Regions from separate parts of the Enterobacter hormaechei subsp. xiangfangensis genome, predicted to be linked through region 2. Evidence: predicted binding sites of a transcription regulator. Region 2 holds the regulator's gene; each other region holds the start of a gene.
The links. Region 2 encodes PhoB, which activates phosphate uptake and scavenging genes when phosphate is short. Its sites were predicted from a motif close to CTGTCATAAAACTGNCNNAT; they were not measured.
Positions count from the first base shown of each region.

Region 1: BFV63_RS05495 (PhoX family protein) is a predicted target of PhoB. The motif match lies at 2,781-2,800, and genes of this name have one in related genera.
Region 3: glpT (glycerol-3-phosphate transporter) is a predicted target of PhoB. The motif match lies at 5,578-5,597, and genes of this name have one in related genera.

Region 1 covers NZ_CP017183.1:1,166,687-1,174,222, forward strand. The annotation lists gene yahO (DUF1471 family periplasmic protein YahO) at 71-346, shown strand; gene BFV63_RS05490 (TonB-dependent receptor) at 547-2,730, shown strand; gene BFV63_RS05495 (PhoX family protein) at 2,858-4,831, shown strand; gene pheP (phenylalanine transporter) at 4,934-6,322, shown strand; gene BFV63_RS05505 (MFS transporter) at 6,575-7,536, shown strand, end outside.
Region 2 covers NZ_CP017183.1:1,012,027-1,019,562, forward strand. The annotation lists gene sbcC (exonuclease subunit SbcC) at 1-1,167, opposite strand, end outside; gene sbcD (exonuclease subunit SbcD) at 1,164-2,369, opposite strand; gene phoB (phosphate response regulator transcription factor PhoB) at 2,557-3,246, shown strand; gene phoR (phosphate regulon sensor histidine kinase PhoR) at 3,268-4,563, shown strand; gene brnQ (branched-chain amino acid transporter carrier protein BrnQ) at 4,973-6,292, shown strand; gene proY (proline-specific permease ProY) at 6,374-7,536, shown strand, end outside.
Region 3 covers NZ_CP017183.1:3,143,119-3,150,654, forward strand. The annotation lists gene nrdA (class 1a ribonucleoside-diphosphate reductase subunit alpha) at 1-1,537, shown strand, start outside; gene nrdB (class Ia ribonucleoside-diphosphate reductase subunit beta) at 1,646-2,776, shown strand; gene yfaE (class I ribonucleotide reductase maintenance protein YfaE) at 2,776-3,030, shown strand; gene glpQ (glycerophosphodiester phosphodiesterase) at 3,054-4,106, opposite strand; gene glpT (glycerol-3-phosphate transporter) at 4,118-5,470, opposite strand; gene glpA (anaerobic glycerol-3-phosphate dehydrogenase subunit A) at 5,721-7,349, shown strand; gene glpB (glycerol-3-phosphate dehydrogenase subunit GlpB) at 7,339-7,536, shown strand, end outside.

The sequences.
Region 1 (7,536 bases), 150 kb from region 2:
ATGCTCATATCACCTCACTCTCACTCGTGGGGCTTTTTGTAGTTGCTGATTAATCTCAAGGAAAAAGGTTATGAAAAAAACGACTGCTATTTTGATGGGCGCTGCATTTCTGTTTACCACCAATACCTTTGCGGCTGAACTGCTGACGAAAAACGAGTTTGAGAAAGTTGAGTCTCAGTATGAAAAAATCGGTACCGTGAGCACGGCTAACGAAGTCTCTGTCGACGATGCGAAAAAAGAGCTGGTCGAAAAGGCCGATAAAGAAGGTGCTGATGTACTGGTGCTGACTTCCGGTAATACAAACAACAAAATTCACGGCACCGCCGATATTTACAAGAAAAAATAATACCTTAGTAACCACCCCTGTTTCGGGGTGGTTGCGCGCCCTACCTCCCTCCCAACATTGTTTCTTGCCGCTTCTCGCTCAGAGAGGCCGTTGACACTTGATTACGTATACATAATGCGTATAGTTCTCATTTGCATTTCTTTTAATAACTTTTAAGGCCCGACAACGGGTCATTTTTGCGCGCACGTTAAGAGCTCATTATGAACAACACCACAATGCACAAAACGCTGCTGGCGATTGCCATCGGCGCGGTAACCCACTCCGCTTTTGCGGCGGATGAGAAAAAAGAGGACACCATCGTCGTCCAGTCCACGGCGGGGAGTGATTTCAAACCCGGCGGCGACCAGCTGGTGCCCGCCTTCCTTGACGGGCAGGTGGCGAACGGCGGGCGCATGGGTATGCTCGGTCAGCAGAACGCCATGGACGTGCCGTTCAACATCATCAGCTACACCTCGAAGCTGGTGGAAGATCAGCAGGCAAAAACCATTGCTGACGTGGTTGCCAACGACGCGGGCGTGCAGTTCGTTCAGGGTTACGGCAACAGCGCGGAAACCTTCCGCATTCGCGGCCTGAAGTTTGACGGCGACGACATGACCTTTGGCGGATTGTCCGGGGTGCTGCCGCGTCAGGTGGTGGATGCCCAGATGGTCGACCGCATCGAGATCTTCAAAGGGGCCAACTCCCTGATGAACGGTGCCGCAAGCTCGGGCGTGGGCGGGATGATCAACCTTGAGCCTAAACACGCGGGCGACACCCCGCAGGCGAAAGTGGGTGTGGACTACACCTCGGATTCCCAGATTGGCACCACGCTGGATGCGGGCCGCCGCTTTGGCGATAACGACCAGTTTGGCGCGCGGGTGAACCTCGTGCATCGCGAAGGGGAAACCGGCGTGCCGAACGACCGCCGCCGCACCACGCTGCTCTCCACCGGCCTGGATTACAAGGGCGACCGTTTCCGCACCTCGCTGGACCTGGGCTACCAGAAAAAAACCTTCCACGGCAGCCCGACCAGCGTCAACATCTCGGCGGTGGATTTTGTGCCTGAACCGCCGAAGAACGATCGCAACTTCTCGCAGAAGTGGGCCTACAGCGATATCGAAAACGAGTTCGGGATGTGGCGCAGCGAGTATGACATCACCGATAGCTGGACGGCGTATACCGGTCTCGGCGCGCAGCACGCGCACGAAGAAGGGATCTACAGCGCGCCGAAGCTCCTCGATAAGAGCGGTAATGCGGTGGTCAGCCGTCTTGATACCAACCGCATCAGCGATTCTGTCAGCGGCATGGCGGGCATTCGCGGTAACTTCACTACCGGATTCGTCTCGCACAAGGTCAATGTTGGCTATTCGGCGATGACCAAAAACGAAAAGATCGCGTGGAAAATGTCGGCGACGAAGGATAATCCGACCACCAACATCTACCACAACACCGGCGTCGATATGCCGGACAGCTCCAACCTCAACGGCTCAGGCGGCAAATACAGCGATCCGCTGACCAGCGGGCGCACCCGCACGCAGGGTTGGCTGCTGAGCGATACCCTGGGCGTGCTGGACGACAAGCTGCTGTTCACCGCAGGCGCGCGGCATCAGAAAGTGGTGATTCGCGGGTACAACAAAATCACCGGTGCGGAAAACGACGCGGACGGTTTCGACGGCAGCCGCTGGATGCCCACCTACGGCGTAGTCTATAAACCGTGGGAGGAAATTTCCCTCTACGCCAACCACACCGAGGCGTTACAGCCCGGTGAAACCGCGCCTCGCTCAGCAAACAACTACGGCCAGAGCACCGGTATCGTTCACTCTAAGCAGAACGAAGTGGGCGTAAAGGCGGACTTTGGCCGCGTGGGCGGCTCCCTGGCGCTGTTTGAGATCAAAATGCCGTCGGCGATCCTTGACGACAGCGGTCACTACGGCCTGGATGCAGAACAGCGTAACCGCGGCGTGGAGCTGAACGTCTTCGGCGAGCCAATGCTCGGGATGCGTCTGAACGCCAGCGCCACCTGGTTGCAGGCCGAGCTGACCAAAACCAAAAACGGCGTCAATCAGGGCAACGATGCGATCGGTATTCCGAGCTTCTACGCCGTGCTGGGCGCAGAGTACGATATCAAGCCGATTGAAGGCCTGACGGCGACCGCGCGCGTTAACCACTCCGGCACGCAGTATGCCGATCTTGCGAACAGCAAAAAGCTGGACAGCTACACCACGCTGGATCTGGGCATGCGCTATCGCTTCGCGGTGAACCACAATGAAAATCAGATGACCGTACGGGCAGGTATCGACAACGTGACCAACGAGAACTACTGGTCAAGCGTGGACGATTCCGGTACTTACATTACTCAGGGCGAGCCGCGTACCTTTAAGGTCTCGGTTGGCTACGAGTTCTAAGCGTTCCACCTCGTTATCCGGGGCAGGGACGCCCCAATCCCTTCGTTGTCGTGTTATAAAATTGTAATAAAAGCTTCTTACACTGGTCGCCACAACCTTACCTCTTGGCCAATGACAGGAAGCCGCTATGGGCAGACCCCTCAAATCCGTATTTAAAAAAGAACATCGCGACGATATCAGTAACCGCAGCGCTAACCCGGTATTCTCCGAGGTTGCAGAAGTGTTCCTCTCGCGCCGCCGTTTTCTCCAGATGGGGGCCGTAGCGGGGGCTGCCGTATCATTCCCGTATCTGATCACACCCGAAAATGCGATTGCCGCGGTATCGAAGCCTTCCGCGCTGGCAAAAGCGGTTTCCCTGGGCTTTACCAGCATCGACGTCTCTACGGAAGACACGGTCAGGGTGCCGGAAGGTTATATCGCCCGCCCGTTCTATCGCTGGGGCGATCCGACGGGGATCAAAGACAACATGCCGGCCTTTAAGCCGGACGCCAGCAATACCACAGACGAACAGGCTGTGCAGGCGGGCATGCACCACGACGGCATGGCGTGGTTTAGCCTGCCGCAGGGGGCGCAAAACCCGGAGCATGGACTGCTGGCGCTGAACCATGAGTACATCGACAACGGAATGCTGTTTACCGACGGTACGGCGAACTGGAGTCTCGACAAAGCCCGCAAGGGGCAGAACGCGATGGGCGTGTCGGTGGTGGAAGTGAAAAAAACGGGCAGCGGCTGGGAGGTAGTGCGTCCGTCTTCCTTCGCCCGGCGTATTACCGTCAATACGCCGATGCAGCTTACCGGCCCGGCGCGGCATCAGGATTTAATGAAAACCGCCGCCGACCCGCAGGGGGAACGCGTTCTGGGCACCATGCAGAACTGCGCCAACGGCCACACGCCGTGGGGCACCTATCTCACCTGCGAGGAGAATTGGTCGGACATTTTTGTCAAAAAAGCCGATCTCAACCCGCTGGAAAAACGCTACGGCATCAGCGACAGCGATGAATCGTACCGCTGGAACGAGGTGGATGAGCGGTTCAGCGTTGATAAAACCCCTAACGAACCCAACCGTTTCGGCTGGGTGGTGGAGATCGATCCCTACAACCCGACCTCCACCCCGCGCAAGCACACCGCGCTCGGCCGCTTCAAGCATGAGGGGGCCGCCGTCACGCTCGCCGCCGATAATCGCGTGGTGGTCTACATGGGCGACGACCAGAAGTTTGAGTACATCTATAAGTTTGTCTCCGACAAAAAATACGATCCCGCGAACCGGGAAGCCAATATGCAGCTGCTGACGTCCGGCACGCTGTACGTCGCCAGGTTCAACGAGGACGGCAGCGGCGACTGGCTGCCGCTGATCTTCGGGCAAAATGGCCTGGATAAAAGCAACGGTTTTGCAAGCCAGGGCGATCTGCTGATTAAAACCCGTCTGGCGGCCGACGTGGTGGGGGCGACGAAAATGGATCGCCCGGAGTGGATAGCCGTCGATCCGCACGCCAGCGGCAGCGTCTACTGTACGCTGACCAACAACAGCGATCGCGGTAAAGAGGGCAAGGCGCCGGTGGATGCCGCCAACCCGCGCGCTAATAACGTGTTTGGTCACATCATGCACTGGCACGAAGAGGGTGCCGATCCTGCCGCCGCACGCTTTAAGTGGGATATTCTGGTCATGGCCGGGCGCACCGACGGCGACGATCCCAAAGCCAAAGGCTCGATGCAGGGCGCGGCATTTGGCAGCCCGGATGGGTTGTCGTTCGATCACCAGGGCGTGCTGTGGATCCAGACCGACGTTTCCTCCAGCACCATCAATAAGAAAGCCTACGAGGGGATGGGCAATAACCAGATGGTGGCCACCATTCCGGGCACCAACGAGTATCGCCGTTTCCTGACCGGGCCGCGCGGGTGCGAAATCACCGGCATTGCGTTTACGCCGGACAACCGCACGCTGTTTATCAACATTCAGCATCCGGGGGAGGGCGGGGATGATATTACCGACCCGGCCAATCCGCGCGCTGTTTCCAACTGGCCAGACGCCAGCCCGAACGGGCGTCCGCGATCGTCAACGGTGGTGATTACCAAAGCGGACGGCGGGATCATCGGGTCGTGACGTTTATCCGCCGGGCGCATGCGCTGGCCCGGCGTTAAGCTTGCTACCACCAGCATGAAGTGTTAAAACGTGCCCCTTCTAAAAAAGAGACAGGGGTAGGGCGTGAAAGACGCGTCATCCGCTTCAGGCCATGGTAGCGCTGAAGCCTCGTCGGATCAGAATCCGACGCTGCAACGTGGTTTGCAAAATCGACATATTCAGTTAATTGCCCTTGGCGGCGCAATCGGTACCGGGCTCTTTCTCGGCATCGGCCCCGCTATTCAGATGGCCGGTCCGGCGGTGCTGCTGGGTTACGGTATCGCCGGGATTATCGCCTTCCTGATCATGCGCCAGCTCGGCGAGATGGTCGTTGAAGAGCCGGTGTCCGGCTCCTTCGCACACTTTGCCTATAAATACTGGGGGCCGTTCGCAGGTTTCCTCTCCGGCTGGAACTACTGGGTGATGTTCGTGCTGGTCGGGATGGCCGAGCTGACCGCCGCCGGCATCTATATGCAGTACTGGCTCCCGGACGTGCCAACGTGGATTTGGGCCGCGGCCTTCTTCATCATCATTAACGCCGTTAACCTTGTGAACGTCCGCCTGTATGGCGAGACCGAGTTCTGGTTCGCGCTGATCAAGGTGCTGGCGATTATCGGCATGATCGGCTTTGGCCTGTGGCTGCTGTTCTCCGGCCACGGCGGCGAGCGCGCCACGATCGATAACCTGTGGCAGCACGGCGGCTTTCTGGCGACTGGATGGAAAGGGCTGATCCTCTCGCTGGCGGTTATTATGTTCTCCTTCGGCGGGCTGGAGCTGATTGGCATCACCGCGGCTGAAGCGCGCGATCCGCACAAAAGCATTCCGAAAGCGGTCAACCAGGTGGTGTACCGTATCCTGCTGTTTTACATCGGCTCGCTGGTGGTGCTGCTGGCGCTCTACCCGTGGGTGGAAGTGAAATCTGACAGTAGCCCGTTCGTGATGATCTTCCACGATTTGAACAGCAACGTGGTCGCTTCGGCGCTGAACTTCGTCATTCTTGTGGCGTCGCTGTCGGTCTACAACAGCGGGGTTTACTCCAACAGCCGCATGCTGTTTGGCCTCTCCGTACAAGGCAACGCGCCGAAGTTCCTCACTCGCGTCAGCCGTCGCGGCGTGCCGGTCAACTCGCTGTTCCTTTCTGGCGCTATCACCTCGCTGGTGGTGCTGATCAACTATCTGCTGCCGAAAGAGGCGTTTGGCCTGCTGATGGCGCTGGTTGTCGCCACGCTGCTGCTTAACTGGATCATGATCTGCCTGGCGCACCTGCGCTTCCGCGCGGCGATGCGCCGCAAGGGGCGCGAGACGCAGTTCAAAGCGCTGCTTTATCCGGCGGGGAACTACCTCTGTATCGCCTTCCTCGGCCTGATTCTGGTGCTGATGTGCACCATGGATGAGATGCGCCTGTCAGCGATGCTGCTGCCGGTGTGGGTGGTGTTCCTGTTTATTGCATTTAAGCTCTCGCGCAAAAAGTAGCGCGGTTTTCTCCCTCTCCCTGTGGGAGAGGGCCGGGGTGAGGGCACCAGACCGCACCAAACCAGACCGCACCACACTGCCTGCCTTCACACCCGGTGGCGCTGCGCTTACCGGGCCTACAAAGTATCACTCCACCTTTATCGTGACCCCCCTCCCAATTCCGTTTCGATCCACAGGATCTTTATTTTGTAATCGATTACTTTTTATTTGAACTGTTTTGTAATCGATTACTTTTTCCGGGTGAGGCTTATCATGGTGTCAACTGAGAGTAGTGAAAAGGCGATAACGCAACACCGGCTGCTGGTGCCGCGTCTGTCGCTGATGATGTTTCTGCAATTTTTTATCTGGGGTAGCTGGTCGGTCACGCTTGGCCTGGTGATGACCCGGCACAACATGTCTTTGCTGATTGGCGACGCGTTCTCTGCCGGGCCCATCGCTTCCATTCTTTCGCCGTTCGTGCTCGGGATGCTGGTGGACCGCTTCTTCGCCTCGCAGAAGGTGATGGCGGTGATGCACCTCGCGGGCGCGGTGATCCTCTGGTTCGTGCCGGGGGCGCTGATTGCTGAGAATGGCGCGCTGCTGATTGGCCTGCTGTTTGGCTACACGCTCTGCTATATGCCGACACTGGCGCTGACCAACAACATTGCGTTTCACAGCCTGGCGAACGTGGATAAAACCTTCCCGGTAGTGCGCGTGTTCGGCACCATCGGCTGGATCGCGGCGGGCATTTTCATCGGCGTCACCGGCGTGGCGTCCAGCGTCACCATCTTCCAGGTGGCGGCGGTCAGCTCCGTGCTGCTGGCGGTCTACAGCCTGACGCTGCCGCACACGCCAGCGCCGGCAAAAGGCCTGCCGGTTAAGGTGCGGGATCTCTTCTGCGCGGACGCCTTCGCGCTGCTTAAAACCCGCCACTTCTTCGTCTTCTCCGTCTGCGCGATGCTGATCTCTGTCCCGCTCGGCACCTATTACGCCTACACCGCCTCGTATCTGGCGGATGCCGGCATTGCCGACGTCAGCACCGCCATGTCCTTCGGGCAGATGTCTGAGATCGTCTTCATGTTGGTCATTCCTCTGCTGTTCCGCCGACTGGGCGTGAAAGTCATGCTGCTGATCGGCATGCTGGCGTGGTTCGTGCGTTATGCCATGTTCGCGTTGGGCGTCAGCGAAGAGGGGCGCATTCTGCTGTACCTTGGCATTCTGCTGCACGGCGTCTG
Region 2 (7,536 bases):
CATGCGCGCTGCCTGGGCAACAAGCTGATTTTTATCGCGATTCAGCTGCGTAAAATGCGCCCGCCAGCCGGCAATTTCCTGTCCCCACTGACGGAAACGATCGTGTTCGGTTAGCCACTGCGTCAGCGCCGTGTGCTCTGTCTGCAACTGTTCACGGTTGCGCTGCGCACCGTTGCGGATACGCGCGCGCTGTGCCGCTCTGTCGAGTAAGCGAGTATTTACTTCGACAATTCGCTCTGCGGTTTGCGACAGGCGGGCGGTCTGCTCCTGCTGGTGCTCCCATAGCGGACGTAGCTGGGCGGCGGGTTGCGCCAGCTGGAGCTTCGCCAGTTGCGGCGCGGCGTCCGTCAGAGCCTGTTGCGCCTGCTGCTGCGAAGCGGCTGCGCGCTGCTGCTCACGTATCAGCTCGTCGTTACGCGTAAGCCACTGAAAATCTTTCTGTTGGCTCTGCTGCTGTGCCAGCAGGATTTTCTCTTCGTCAGTGAGCGCCTGCAAACTTTGCTGCAAGTGATGCTGCTGTTCCTCGCTCAACAGCACAACCCCTGCGGCCTGCGCTTCGCACATCTCCAGCGCGTTACGTGCCGCTTTGTGTTTTTCAAAAACCATGGCGGAAATCTGGCCGTAAATTTCCGTGCCGGTCAGTTCCTCCAGCAGCTCAGCGCGATCGCTCGGTTTAGCATTCAGGAAGGCGGCAAACTGCCCCTGCGAGAGCAACATCGAGCGGGTAAAGCGACCATAGTCCAGCCCGGTGAGTGCGGCGGTTTGTTCCAGCTTATCCGTGACTTTGTCGGCCAGAATTTTGCCGTCTTCGCAGCGGGCCAGCTCTACGCGCGGTGCCTGTAAGTTCCCGTCCGGCTGGTTGCGGGCGCGGTTCTGGCTCCAGAAAGCGCGATAAGCAACGCCTTTGACCTCAAATTCCACTTCCGCCAGGCATTCGGCGGTATCGCGCGTCATCAGGTCGTTTTGCGCCTGAGAGACCTTATTAAGACGCGGCGTTTCGTGGTACAGCGCCAGGCAGATGGCATCCAGCAGCGTGGTTTTACCCGCGCCGGTTGCGCCGGTGATGGCAAACAGCCCGTTGCTGGCGAACGGCTCCGCGGTGAAATCAATTTTCCACTCACCCTTTAGCGAATTCAGATTTTTCAGACGCAGGCTCAGAATTTTCATGCGTTTTCGTCCTCGTCATGGAGGGAGTGCAGGGTCTGGGCAAACAGCTCGTTAAGCCTGGTGCGTCTGGCCTCGTCCACCTCTTCATGCGCAAGCCGCCGCGCGAACACCTCTTCAACCCGAAGTTCGCTAAGCGTTTCACGCTGGGCGTTGAGCAGTATTTTCTCGCGCTGCTCGCGGCTGCGGCGTACCAGCAGTACTTCCACGGGAAGGTCTTCCGTCAGCGTCTGAATTTTACGCTGCATATCGTACAGGTAGTCGTCGGTGGTGATTTCGATATCGAGCCAGACGGGGGGATTAAGCGCTGCGCCGCGCCACTGCTCAAGCTGAGCGGTAATGGCGGCCAGATCGCCTTTCAGCACCGCCAGCGGCTGGGTGACCGGCACCTCGAGCGTCTCAACGGCGCTAAGTTTGCCTTCGGTGAAGCTCACCAGATGGACGGATTTGGCTTTGCCCGTTTCGTCAAAACTGAGCGAAATGGGCGAGCCGCAGTAGCGGATATGCTCGCAGCCGCCGATGATCTGCGCCCGGTGAATATGCCCGAGGGCAATGTAGTCGGCGGGGGGGAAGTTTTGCGCCGGAAACGCGTCCAGCGTACCGATATAGATCTCGCGCACCGCATCACTCTTACTGGCTCCGACGGTGGTGAGGTGTCCGGTGGCAATGATCGGAATGGCCTGATCGCCGCGCAGGGCGCAGGCTTCCGTATGCTGCTGGTGATAATAGCGGGTGATGGCCTGCAACAGATGCTGCTGTTTTTCGCTGCCGGACAGACCCGCCTGGCTTTGCACGATATCTCGCGGACGTAAAAACGGGATTGGGCACAGCACCGCGCCCGGCGTGCCGTCGCGTTTTTTCAGGATCTGCGGCGCGTGCCCGGCGCTGGCCACCACGGTGGTATTGAGGAACGCCAGAATATCGCGGGATTCATTCAGCGTCGCCACCGAGTCATGATTTCCGGCGACAATCACCAGGTGACAACCGGTTTGCTGGAGGTTGACCACAAAACGGTTGTATAGCTCACGCGCATAGCTCGGCGGCGATCCGGTATCAAAAATGTCGCCCGCCACAATAATCGCGTCCACCTCGTGAGCCTGAGCCGTCTCCAGCAGCCAGTTCAGGAACGCTTCATGTTCCGCGGCGCGGCTTTTGCTGTAAAAATTTTGACCCAGGTGCCAGTCTGAGGTGTGAAGTATGCGCATAAAAGATCCGTGGCAATAATAAGAAAGCAGGATTATAAACTTTCGTGGAACGGAAAATAACCGCTGTAATAAAACAACAGTTTGCCATTTATAGTGGTAATGTTTTTCATAAATCTGTCATAAATCTGACGCATAATGACGCCGCATTACAGACTTGTAACTTAAATACGATAAGACAGGGCAAAGTATGGCGAGACGTATTCTGGTCGTAGAAGATGAAGCTCCGATCCGTGAAATGGTGTGCTTCGTGCTTGAACAAAATGGCTTCCAGCCGGTTGAAGCGGAAGATTATGACAGCGCGGTGAACCAGCTGAATGAACCCTGGCCCGATCTGATCCTGCTGGACTGGATGCTGCCTGGCGGTTCCGGATTGCAGTTTATCAAGCATATCAAACGCGAGGCGATGACCCGTGATATCCCGGTGGTGATGCTGACGGCGCGCGGCGAGGAAGAGGATCGCGTGCGCGGTCTGGAAACCGGCGCGGACGATTACATCACCAAACCGTTCTCCCCGAAAGAGCTGGTGGCGCGTATCAAAGCCGTGATGCGCCGTATTTCACCGATGGCGGTGGAAGAGGTGATTGAGATGCAGGGTCTGAGCCTGGATCCTACCTCGCACCGGGTCATGACCGGTGAAAATCCCCTCGATATGGGACCGACCGAATTTAAACTCCTGCACTTCTTTATGACCCACCCGGAGCGCGTTTACAGCCGCGAACAGTTGCTGAATAACGTCTGGGGAACTAACGTCTATGTCGAAGACCGAACGGTTGACGTCCATATTCGCCGCCTGCGTAAAGCACTGGAACTGAGCGGCCACGATCGCATGGTACAGACGGTCCGCGGCACGGGTTATCGCTTCTCGACCCGTTTCTGAACAATGACAGGAGTGTGACGCGTGCTGGAACGTCTGTCATGGAAAAGGCTCGTCTTTGAACTGATCTTATGCTGTATTCCGGCCCTCATTCTGGGGGCTATCTTTGGCTATCTGCCGTGGTTTTTACTGGTGGCCGTGACGGGATTGCTCGTCTGGCATTTCTGGAATTTACTGCGTCTTTCCTGGTGGCTGTGGGTCGACAGAAGTATGACACCTCCGCCGGGAAGCGGGAGCTGGGAACCGCTACTCTACGGCCTGCACCAGATGCAGATGCGTAATAAAAAGCGCCGTCGTGAGCTGGGAAGCCTGATCAAACGCTTTCGTAGCGGTGCGGAGTCACTGCCGGACGCGGTGATCCTGACGACGGAAGAAGGGACCATCTTCTGGTGCAATGGCCTCGCGCAACAGCTGCTGGGCCTGCGCTGGCCGGATGATAATGGTCAGAACATCCTGAACCTTCTGCGTTATCCCGAGTTCACGCTGTATCTGAAAAAGCGGGATTTTTCGCGCCCGCACAATCTGAAGCTCAATAACGGTCGCCATCTGGAAATCCGCGTGATGCCCTACAGCGATCGGCAGTGGCTGATGGTGGCGCGGGACGTTACCCAGATGCACCAGCTTGAGGGCGCGAGACGTAACTTCTTTGCCAACGTCAGCCACGAGCTGCGTACGCCCTTGACGGTGCTTCAGGGCTACCTGGAGATGATGCAGGAGCAAACGCTTGAGGGGGCGCCGCGTGAGAAAGCGCTGCATACCATGCGGGAGCAGACGTTCCGCATGGAAGGGCTGGTCAAACAGCTGCTGACGCTTTCAAAAATTGAGGCTGCCCCGTCGCTGGCGCTAAATGACATCATTGATGTGCCGATGATGTTGCGGGTGGTGGAGCGCGAAGCCCAAACGCTGAGTCATAATCAGCACACCCTGAGTTTTGACGTTGATAACACGCTGAAAGTGCTCGGCAGTGAAGATGAGCTGCGAAGCGCTATCTCAAACCTGGTCTATAACGCCGTGAATCATACCCCGAAAGGGACGCATATCGCGGTACGCTGGCAGCATACCCCGGCGGGCGCTGAGTTTAGCGTCGAGGACAACGGGCCGGGGATTGGGCCTGAACACCTCCCGCGTCTCACTGAACGGTTCTACCGGGTGGATAAGGCGCGCTCGCGGCAGACCGGCGGAAGCGGACTGGGGCTGGCAATTGTGAAGCATGCCGTCAGCCACCACGAAAGCCGGCTCAATATCGAAAGCACCCTCGGTAAGGGCACGCGCTTTAGCTTCGTGATTCCGGAACGATTAATTGCCAAAAAAAGCGCCTGACAGCGTGTGTGTCAGGCTACCTTTCCACGGGCCAGCGATTGCTGGCCCGTTTGCTTTGCAGTCAAGCGAAACGCGGATGAATATTATACGGCTGGTGCTTTTTTGTTCGCATGATTAGCCATGAGTTTTTCTTATACATGGCATATTATGTTGGTCTGGATTTTCATGCTGGCATATTGTTCTGGTTTTACGATCCCTTCTTGCCTTTAAACGTTATAAGCGTTTAAATTGCCCCCCATATACTGTCAGACCGACTTTATTTGCGTGGTAAATCGAAAAACTATTCTTCGCCACGCCAGGACGGGAGCATATCCCGCTGAAATTGAGCAAATTTTCCGCTGTATCGTCCCATCAGGGATGGCGAAAATCTCAACGTATTCAACACCACATCCACAGGCAGTAAGGTTTTATGACCCATCACTTGAAATCGCGTGACATTATCGCGCTGGGCTTTATGACATTTGCGCTGTTCGTTGGCGCAGGTAATATCATTTTTCCTCCAATGGTTGGCTTACAGGCGGGTGAACACGTCTGGACGGCTGCGTTTGGCTTCCTGCTTACTGCCGTGGGCCTGCCGGTACTGACCGTTATCGCGCTGGCGAAAGTCGGTGGCGGTGTGGACAGCCTCAGCACCCCGATTGGCAAAGTGGCTGGCGTTCTGCTGGCAACAGTCTGCTATCTGGCCGTTGGCCCGCTGTTCGCGACCCCGCGCACGGCGACCGTCTCCTTTGAAGTGGGTATCGCCCCGCTGACCGGTGACGGCGCGATGCCACTGTTTATTTACAGCCTCATTTACTTCGCCATCGTGATTCTGGTTTCTCTCTATCCGGGCAAACTGCTGGATACCGTGGGTAACTTCCTGGCACCGCTGAAAATTGTGGCGCTGATTGTGCTGGCGGTTGCGGCCATTGTCTGGCCTGCGGGGCCCATCAGCTCCGCGATGGACGCCTACCAGAACGCGGCGTTCTCAAACGGTTTCGTGAACGGCTATCTGACGATGGATACGCTTGGCGCGATGGTGTTTGGTATCGTTATCGTTAACGCCGCGCGCTCCCGTGGGGTGACCGAAGCGCGCCTGCTGACTCGTTACACTATCTGGGCTGGCCTGATGGCCGGTGTCGGCCTGACGCTGCTGTATCTGGCGCTGTTCCGTCTGGGTTCAGATAGCGCAACGCTGGTCGATCAGAGCGCAAACGGCGCGGCGATCCTGCATGCTTACGTGCAGCACACCTTTGGTGGTGCAGGCAGCATGCTGCTGGCGGCGCTGATTTTCCTGGCCTGTCTGGTGACGGCGGTGGGTCTGACCTGCGCCTGCGCGGAGTTCTTCGCTCAGTATCTGCCGCTCTCTTACCGCACGCTGGTGTTTATCCTCGGCATCTTCTCCATGGCGGTTTCAAACCTCGGTCTGAGCCACCTGATCCAGGTGTCAATTCCGGTGCTGACGGCTATCTATCCGCCATGTATCGTGCTGGTGGTGCTGAGCTTCACCCGCCCGTGGTGGCATAACTCGACGCGAATTATTGCGCCGGCCATGTTTATCAGCCTGATTTTTGGTATCCTTGACGGGATCAAAGCATCAGCATTTGCAGAAATCCTGCCAGCCTGGACACAGCGTCTGCCGCTGTCCGAGCAGGGCCTGGCCTGGCTGATGCCTTCCGTTGTAGCGCTGGTTCTTGCGATTATCTGGGACCGTGCGGCCGGGCGTCAGGTGACATCCAACGCCCATTAATCAACGGCAACAAATTGTTTAACCACGGGGCTTAAGGCCCCGTGGTTTTTTGTTTTTTTCGTGTTGAATGGCAAGATTTTAATGGAAAGCACTAACAAACTTAAACGTGGATTGAGCACCCGCCACATCCGCTTTATGGCGCTGGGCTCGGCTATCGGCACCGGTCTTTTTTATGGCTCGGCAGATGCCATCAAAATGGCCGGTCCAAGCGTTCTGCTGGCCTACATCATCGGCGGTGCCGCGGCCTATATCATCATGCGTGCGCTGGGGGAGATGTCGGTTCACAACCCGTCTGCCAGCTCGTTTTCACGCTATGCACAAGAGAACTTAGGCCCGCTGGCCGGGTTTATCACTGGCTGGACTTATTGCTTTGAAATCCTGATTGTCGCCATTGCCGATGTGACGGCGTTTGGCATCTATATGGGGGTCTGGTTCCCTGCCGTGCCGCACTGGATCTGGGTGCTGAGCGTGGTGCTGATTATCTGCGCCGTTAACCTGATGAGCGTGAAGGTGTTTGGCGAGCTGGAGTTCTGGTTCTCCTTCTTCAAGGTCGCGACCATTATCATCATGATCCTCGCCGGTTTCGGCATCATCATCTGGGGTATCGGCAACGGTGGGCAGCCAACCGGCATCCATAACCTGTGGAGCAACGGCGGCTTCTTTAGCAACGGCTGGCTCGGGATGGTCATGTCGCTCCAGATGGTCATGTTCGCCTATGGCGGAATCGAGATTATCGGCATCACCGCCGGGGAAGCGAAAGATCCGGAGAAGTCTATTCCGCGCGCCATCAACTCGGTGCCGATGCGTATCCTGGTGTTCTACGTGGGCACGCTGTTTGTGATTATGTCCATCTACCCGTGGAACCAGGTGGGCACCAACGGCAGCCCGTTTGTCCTGACTTTCCAGCATATGGGCATTGCGTTTGCCGCCAGCATTCTCAACTTTGTGGTGCTGACCGCCTCGCTGTCGGCCATCAACAGTGACGTGTTCGGCGTGGGCCGTATGCTGCACGGCATGGCGGAGCAGGGCAGTGCGCCGAAGGTGTTTGCCAAAACGTCGCGTCGCGGCACCCCGTGGGTAACGGTGCTGGTCATGACCGTGGCGCTGCTGTTCTCGGTTTACCTGAACTACATCATGCCGGAGAACGTCTTCCTGGTGATTGCGTCACTGGCGACCTTCGCCACCGTGTGGGTGTGGATCATGATCCTGCTGTCGCAGATTGCGTTCCGTCGCCGCCTGTCGCC
Region 3 (7,536 bases), 2.1 Mb from region 2:
GCGTGCCGGTATCGGCATCAACGCCGGTCGTATCCGTGCGCTTGGCAGCCCAATCCGCGGCGGTGAAGCGTTCCACACCGGCTGTATCCCGTTCTACAAGCACTTCCAGACGGCAGTAAAATCCTGCTCTCAGGGCGGCGTGCGCGGTGGCGCTGCGACCCTGTTCTACCCGATGTGGCACCTGGAAGTGGAAAGCCTGCTGGTTCTGAAGAACAACCGCGGCGTGGAAGGCAACCGCGTGCGTCACATGGACTACGGCGTGCAGATCAACAAGCTGATGTACACCCGCCTGCTGAAAGGGGAAGACATCACCCTGTTCAGCCCATCCGACGTCCCGGGCCTGTATGACGCGTTCTTCGCCGATCAGGATGAGTTCGAGCGTCTGTACACCAAATATGAAAAAGACGACAGCATCCGTAAGCAGCGCGTGAAGGCGGTCGATCTGTTCTCCCTGATGATGCAGGAACGTGCTTCTACCGGCCGTATCTACATCCAGAACGTTGACCACTGCAACACCCACAGCCCGTTCGATCCGGTGGTTGCGCCAGTGCGCCAGTCTAACCTGTGCCTGGAGATCGCCCTGCCGACCAAACCGCTGGACGATGTGAACGACGAAAACGGCGAAATCGCGCTGTGTACGCTCTCTGCGTTCAACCTGGGTGCCATTAAGAGCCTGGACGAGCTGGAAGAGCTGGCGGTGCTGGCTGTTCGTGCCCTCGACGCCCTGCTGGACTACCAGGATTACCCAATCCCGGCGGCAAAACGCGGCGCAATGGGCCGTCGCACTTTAGGTATCGGCGTAATCAACTTCGCCTACTGGCTGGCGAAAAACGGCAAGCGTTACTCCGACGGCAGCGCCAACAATCTGACGCACCAGACGTTCGAAGCGATCCAGTACTACCTGATGAAAGCCTCTAACGAGCTGGCGAAAGAGCAAGGCGCGTGCCCGTGGTTCAACGAAACCACCTACGCGAAAGGCATTCTGCCGATCGACACCTATAAAAAAGACCTGGATGCGATCGTCAGCGAGCCGCTGCACCTCGACTGGGAAGGCCTGCGCGAGTCCATTAAAACTCACGGCCTGCGTAACTCCACGCTCTCTGCCCTGATGCCGTCCGAGACCTCTTCGCAGATCTCCAACGCCACTAACGGTATTGAGCCACCGCGCGGGCACGTCAGCATTAAAGCGTCGAAAGACGGCGTGCTGCGTCAGGTGGTACCGGATTACGAAACGCTGGGTGACAACTACGAGCTGCTGTGGGAAATGCCAAACAACGACGGCTACCTCCAACTGGTGGGTATCATGCAGAAGTTTATCGACCAGTCGATCTCTGCCAATACCAACTACGACCCGACGCGCTTCCCGTCCGGCAAGGTACCGATGCAGCAGCTGCTGAAAGACCTGCTGACCGCCTACAAATTTGGCGTGAAAACGCTGTACTATCACAACACCCGTGATGGTGCGGAAGACGCCCAGGACGACCTGGCGCCGTCAATTCAGGACGATGGCTGCGAAAGCGGCGCATGTAAGATCTAATAAATTCCCTCACCCTAACCCTCTCCCACAGGGAGAGGGAACTCTTTCCCCCTCTCCCTGTGGGAGAGGGCCGGGGTGAGGGGAAATAACACCACAGGACTCACCGCAATGGCATATACCACCTTTTCACAGACGAAAAACGACCAGCTCAAAGAGCCGATGTTCTTCGGCCAGCCGGTCAACGTGGCACGCTACGATCAGCAAAAATATGACATCTTCGAAAAGCTGATTGAAAAGCAACTCTCCTTCTTCTGGCGTCCGGAAGAAGTTGACGTTTCCCGCGACCGTATCGATTTCCAGGCGCTGCCGGAACACGAAAAGCACATCTTCCTCAGCAACCTGAAGTACCAGACGCTGCTGGACTCCATTCAGGGACGTAGTCCGAACGTGGCGCTGCTGCCGCTAATCTCGATTCCTGAGCTGGAAACCTGGGTAGAAACCTGGGCGTTCTCCGAGACGATCCACTCCCGCTCTTACACCCACATCATCCGCAACATTGTGAACGATCCGGCGGTGGTGTTTGACGATATCGTCACCAACGAACAGATCCAGAAGCGCGCCGAAGGCATTGCGCACTACTACGACGAGCTGATCGAGATGACCAGCTACTGGCATCTGCTGGGCGAAGGCACGCATAACGTGAACGGCAAAACCGTTACCGTAAACCTGCGGGCCCTGAAAAAGCAGCTCTATCTGTGCCTGATGAGCGTCAACGCGCTGGAAGCGATCCGCTTCTACGTGAGCTTCGCCTGCTCCTTCGCCTTTGCCGAGCGCAAGCTGATGGAAGGTAACGCCAAAATTATCCGTCTGATCGCCCGTGACGAAGCCCTGCACCTGACCGGCACCCAGCATATGCTAAACCTGCTGCGCAGCGGTGCGGACGACCCGGAGATGGCGGAAATCGCCGAAGAGTGCAAACAGGAGTGCTACGACCTGTTCTTGCAGGCCGCCCAGCAGGAGAAAGAGTGGGCAGACTACCTGTTCCGCGACGGCTCCATGATTGGCCTGAACAAAGACATTCTGTGCCAGTACGTGGAGTACATCACTAACATCCGCATGCAGGCTGTGGGTCTCGATCTGCCATTCCAGACGCGCTCTAACCCAATTCCGTGGATCAATACCTGGCTGGTGTCCGATAACGTGCAGGTTGCGCCGCAGGAAGTGGAAGTGAGTTCTTATCTGGTCGGTCAGATTGACTCTGAAGTCAACACCGACGACCTGAGCGACTTCCAGCTCTGATGAGCCGCGTAACGCTGAGCCTTTCTGGTACAGAGGTGTTGTGCCAGGAAGAGCATCCTTCTCTGCTGGTGGCGCTTGAAGCGCATCAGGTTGAGGTAGAGTACCAGTGTCGTGAAGGCTATTGCGGTTCCTGCCGCTGCCGTCTGGTCGCAGGCCAGGTGGACTGGCTGACCGAACCGCTGGCCTTTATCAGTGAAGGGGAAATTTTGCCCTGCTGCTGCCGGGCAAAAGGCGATATTGAGATCGAGATGTAAAAAAGGGCCTTACGGCCCTTTTTCTATTTTAAGAACGTCACCGCTTTATCCGGGAAATCCGTAAACAGCCCGTCCACGTCCGCCTGCTTATACAACACCTCGTAAAGCTGATTCACATCGGTGGCATATGGCGGCAGCTGATCGGCACGCACCGTGTACGGATGCACCTGCATCTTGCTGGCGTGCGCCTCTTTCACCATCGCCGTCAGCTTCACGTGGCCAGGCGTTGAGCCTTCCGCCACCAGCATGTGATAATCCGGCCCGATGCCGTCGGCGTACTGCGCAATCTGCTTCATCGCGCCCGGCTTAAACATCCAGTCGTAGCTGTAGTTCACCCACTTCCCGTCCGGCTGTTTTTCCTGAGTTTCATTCCAGTCGGTATAGGCAATCAGCTGCACCAGATTGAGATCCATCCCCATCTTCGGCTCCAGCTCAGTTTTGATGCGCTTCAGTTCCGCGGCATCGAAACATTGCAGGAAAACCTTATCCTGCTTGCTGGTGTAGCCGTACTTTTTCAGTACCTCCAGCGTCTTCGCGGCAATGTCCTTCCCTTCCTGATGGTGGAACCATGGGGCTTTGATTTCCGGGTAGATGCCGATGTTTTTACCGGTGGAGTGGTTCAGTCCCTGAACAAACTCAATCTCTTCCTGGAAGGTATGGATCCGGAAGTCAGATTTGCCCATCGGGAAACGTCCCGGATAGACCTGCACCTTCTTGCCGTTTTCAATCTCGAAGCCTTCGGTGAACTTCAGGGAGCGGATCTCCGCCAGCGTGAAGTCGATAGCGTAGTAGCGACCATCTTTACGGGCGCGATCCGGGAAACGCTCCGCCACGTCCGTGACGCGGTCAAGATAATGGTCGTGCAGGACGACCAGCTGGTCGTCCTTCGTCATCACCAGATCCTGCTCCAGATAATCCGCGCCCTGGGCATAGGCCATCGCTTTTGCCGGCAGCGTATGCTCCGGCAGATAACCGCTGGCGCCACGGTGGGCGATCACGATCTTATCTGCCGCCAGCGCGGAGCCTGTCATCAGGCCCGCCAGCAGCAGGCCGGTTGCTAACTGAGTTAATTTCATCGCAATGCTCCTTATTGACGACGCGCCAGCACTTCGGCGTGGTGACGTTTTTCACCAATCATCACAACAACCAGCAGCAGTACCGCCAGCACGCTTCCGCCGATCATCACCATAAAGCCGCCGTCCCAGCCGAAGAAGTCAACGGTATAGCCCACAATGGCGCTCGCCGCGACCGAACCGCCGAGATAGCCGAACAGACCGGTAAAGCCCGCAGCCGTGCCTGCCGCTTTCTTCGGTGCCAGCTCCAGCGCGTGCAGGCCGATCAGCATAACCGGACCATAAATCAGGAAGCCGATGACGATCATACAGGCCATATCCACACCCGGATTACCCGGCGGGTTAAGCCAGTAAACGACCGTCGCGATGGTCACCAGCGTCATAAAGAACACGCCCGTTGCCCCACGGTTGCCCTTAAACACTTTGTCCGACATCCAGCCGCAGATCAGCGTGCCGGGAATGCCCGCGTATTCATACAGGAAATAGGCCCAGGAAGATTTATCCAGCGCGAAGTGCTTCACCTCTTTCAGGTAAGTCGGGGACCAGTCGAGGATGCCGTAACGCAGCAGGTAGACAAACACGTTCGCCACCGCGATGTACCACAGCAGCTTGTTCGGCAGCACGTACTTCATGAAGATCTGCTTTGCCGTCAGCTCTTCTTCGTGCTTCTCGCTGTAATCATCCGGGTAGTCGTTTTTATACTCTTCGATCGGCGGCAGGCCGCAGGACTGTGGGGTGTCGCGCATCAGAGCGAAGGCGATAATCGCCACCAGAATGGCGCCAAAGGCTGGCATATAGAGCGCGGCATGCCAGTCGTTGAACCAGGCCATCCCCAGCAGGAACAGCAGCGGCGGAAGCCCGCCCCCGACGTTATGCGCACAGTTCCAGACCGATACGATTCCACCACGCTCTTTCTGTGACCACCAGTGAACCATGGTGCGTCCGCATGGCGGCCATCCCATCCCCTGGAACCAGCCGCAGAGGAACAGCAGCACGAACATGATGGCAATGCTTGAGGTCGCCCACGGCACAAAGCCCATGAACAGCATCACCGCTGCCGCGAGGATCAGACCGGCGGGCAGGAACACGCGCGGATTCGAACGATCCGACACCGACCCCATAATGAACTTTGAAAAACCGTACGCGATGGAGATCCCCGACAGCGCAAATCCCAGATCGCCGCGAGAGAAGCCCTGCTCCACCAGGTACGGCATGGCGAGCGCAAAGTTTTTACGTACCAGATAGTACGCCGCATACCCGAAGAAGATCCCGAGGAAGATTTGCCAACGCAGACGGCGGTAGAGAGGATCAATCTCTGCCTCTGGCAGTCGCGCCCGATGTGGCGCAGGTTTAAAGATACTGAGCATAACAGCCTCCGTGGCCTTTCAAAAAATGACCGGGCATCTCGCGCCCGGCTACAGAGGCGGCGATGTTAAGAAATCACGGTGAATGTTACTGTGAATCAACGCACAGATTGTTACAGAAATATGACAGAATGCGCAAAAAAGCGCATGAAATCACGTTTCACTTTCGAATTTCGCGCGTTTATGTTCGAAATCAAACAAACCACACGATCAATGTGGCTAAATGCAAAAAAACGAACATAGAGGAAAGGCAATGACAATTCACGATCCACGCTTCAGCGATGTGATTATCATTGGCGGTGGCGCGACGGGTGCCGGCATCGCACGCGACTGCGCCCTGCGGGGATTGAGCGTCACGCTTCTGGAACGCCACGATATCGCCACCGGCGCGACGGGACGTAACCACGGTCTGTTGCACAGCGGCGCCCGCTATGCGGTCACTGACGCTGAGTCAGCGCGCGAGTGTATCGCTGAAAACCAGATCCTCAGGCGCATCGCCCGCCACTGCGTTGAACCGACCAACGGTCTTTTTATCACCCTTCCAGAAGACGACCTCGGCTTTCAGCAAACCTTTATCACCGCCTGCACGGCGGCAGGCATTCAGGCCGAGGCGATCGATCCTGCGCAGGCGCGCCGTCTTGAACCCTCGGTAAACCCGGCGTTACTGGGCGCGGTAAAAGTACCGGACGGAACCGTTGATCCTTTCCGCCTGACCGCCGCCAATATGCTCGACGCGCGGGAACATGGCGCCCAGATCCTGACCGGGCATCACGTCACCGGGCTTATTCGCGAAGGGAATACCGTGCGCGGAGTGCGCGTGTTTGATGCGCAGTACAACGAACACCGCGAGCTGTATGCCGCCGTCGTGGTCAACGCGGCGGGGATCTGGGGCCAGCGCATCGCGGAATACGCGGACCTGTCGGTGCGCATGTTCCCGGCGAAAGGCTCGCTGCTGATCCTCGACCACCGCATCAATAACCATGTCATCAACCGCTGCCGTAAACCGTCTGACGCCGATATCCTCGTGCCGGGGGACACCATTTCGTTAATCGGCACGACCTCAATGCATGTGGACTACAGCGAAATTGATTACAACCGCGTCACCGCTGAAGAGGTGGATATCCTGCTGCGCGAAGGGGAAAAGCTGGCCCCGGTGATGGCGCAGACGCGTATTCTGCGTGCCTACGCGGGCGTGCGTCCCCTCGTCGCCAGCGATAACGATCCGAGCGGGCGTAACGTCAGCCGCGGCATCGTACTGCTCGATCACGCCGAACGTGACGGCATGGACGGATTTATCACCATTACCGGCGGCAAGCTGATGACCTACCGGCTGATGGCCCAGTGGGCCACCGATGCCGTCTGCCGTAAGCTCGGCAACACCGCGCCGTGCGTGACGGCGGAACAGGCCCTGCCCGGCTCGCAGCAATCGACAGAAAAAACGCTGCACAAAATCATTTCACTCCCTGCCCCGCTTCGCGGTTCGGCTATTTACCGCCACGGCGACCGCACCCCGACCTGGCTCGGTGAAGGGCGACTCAGCCGCAGCCTGGTGTGCGAATGCGAAGCCGTGACCGCAGGCGAGGTGCAGTATGCCGTGGAAAACCTGACGGTGAACAACCTGCTCGATTTACGCCGCCGCACGCGCGTCGGGATGGGCACCTGTCAGGGGGAGCTATGCGCCTGCCGTGCCGCCGGGCTGCTGCAACGTTTTCACGCCACCACGTCAACCCAGTCGCTTGCCCAACTCAGCGATTTTTTAAACGAGCGCTGGAAAGGCATTCAGCCCGTCGCCTGGGGCGATGCCCTGCGCGAAAGCGAGTTTACCCGCTGGGTCTATCAGGGGCTTTGCGGTCTGGAGAAGGAGCACAACCATGAAATTTGATACCGTGATTGTGGGTGGGGGGCTGGCGGGCCTGCTGTGCGGCCTCAAACTGACGCAGCGGGGTCTGCGCTGCGCCATTGTCACTCGCGGTCAGAGTGCTCTGCACTTCTCCTCCGGCTCGCTGGATTTACTGGGCGCGCTATCGTTCGCCGATCTGCCGCCTGAACATCCCTACCGCCTGACGGGC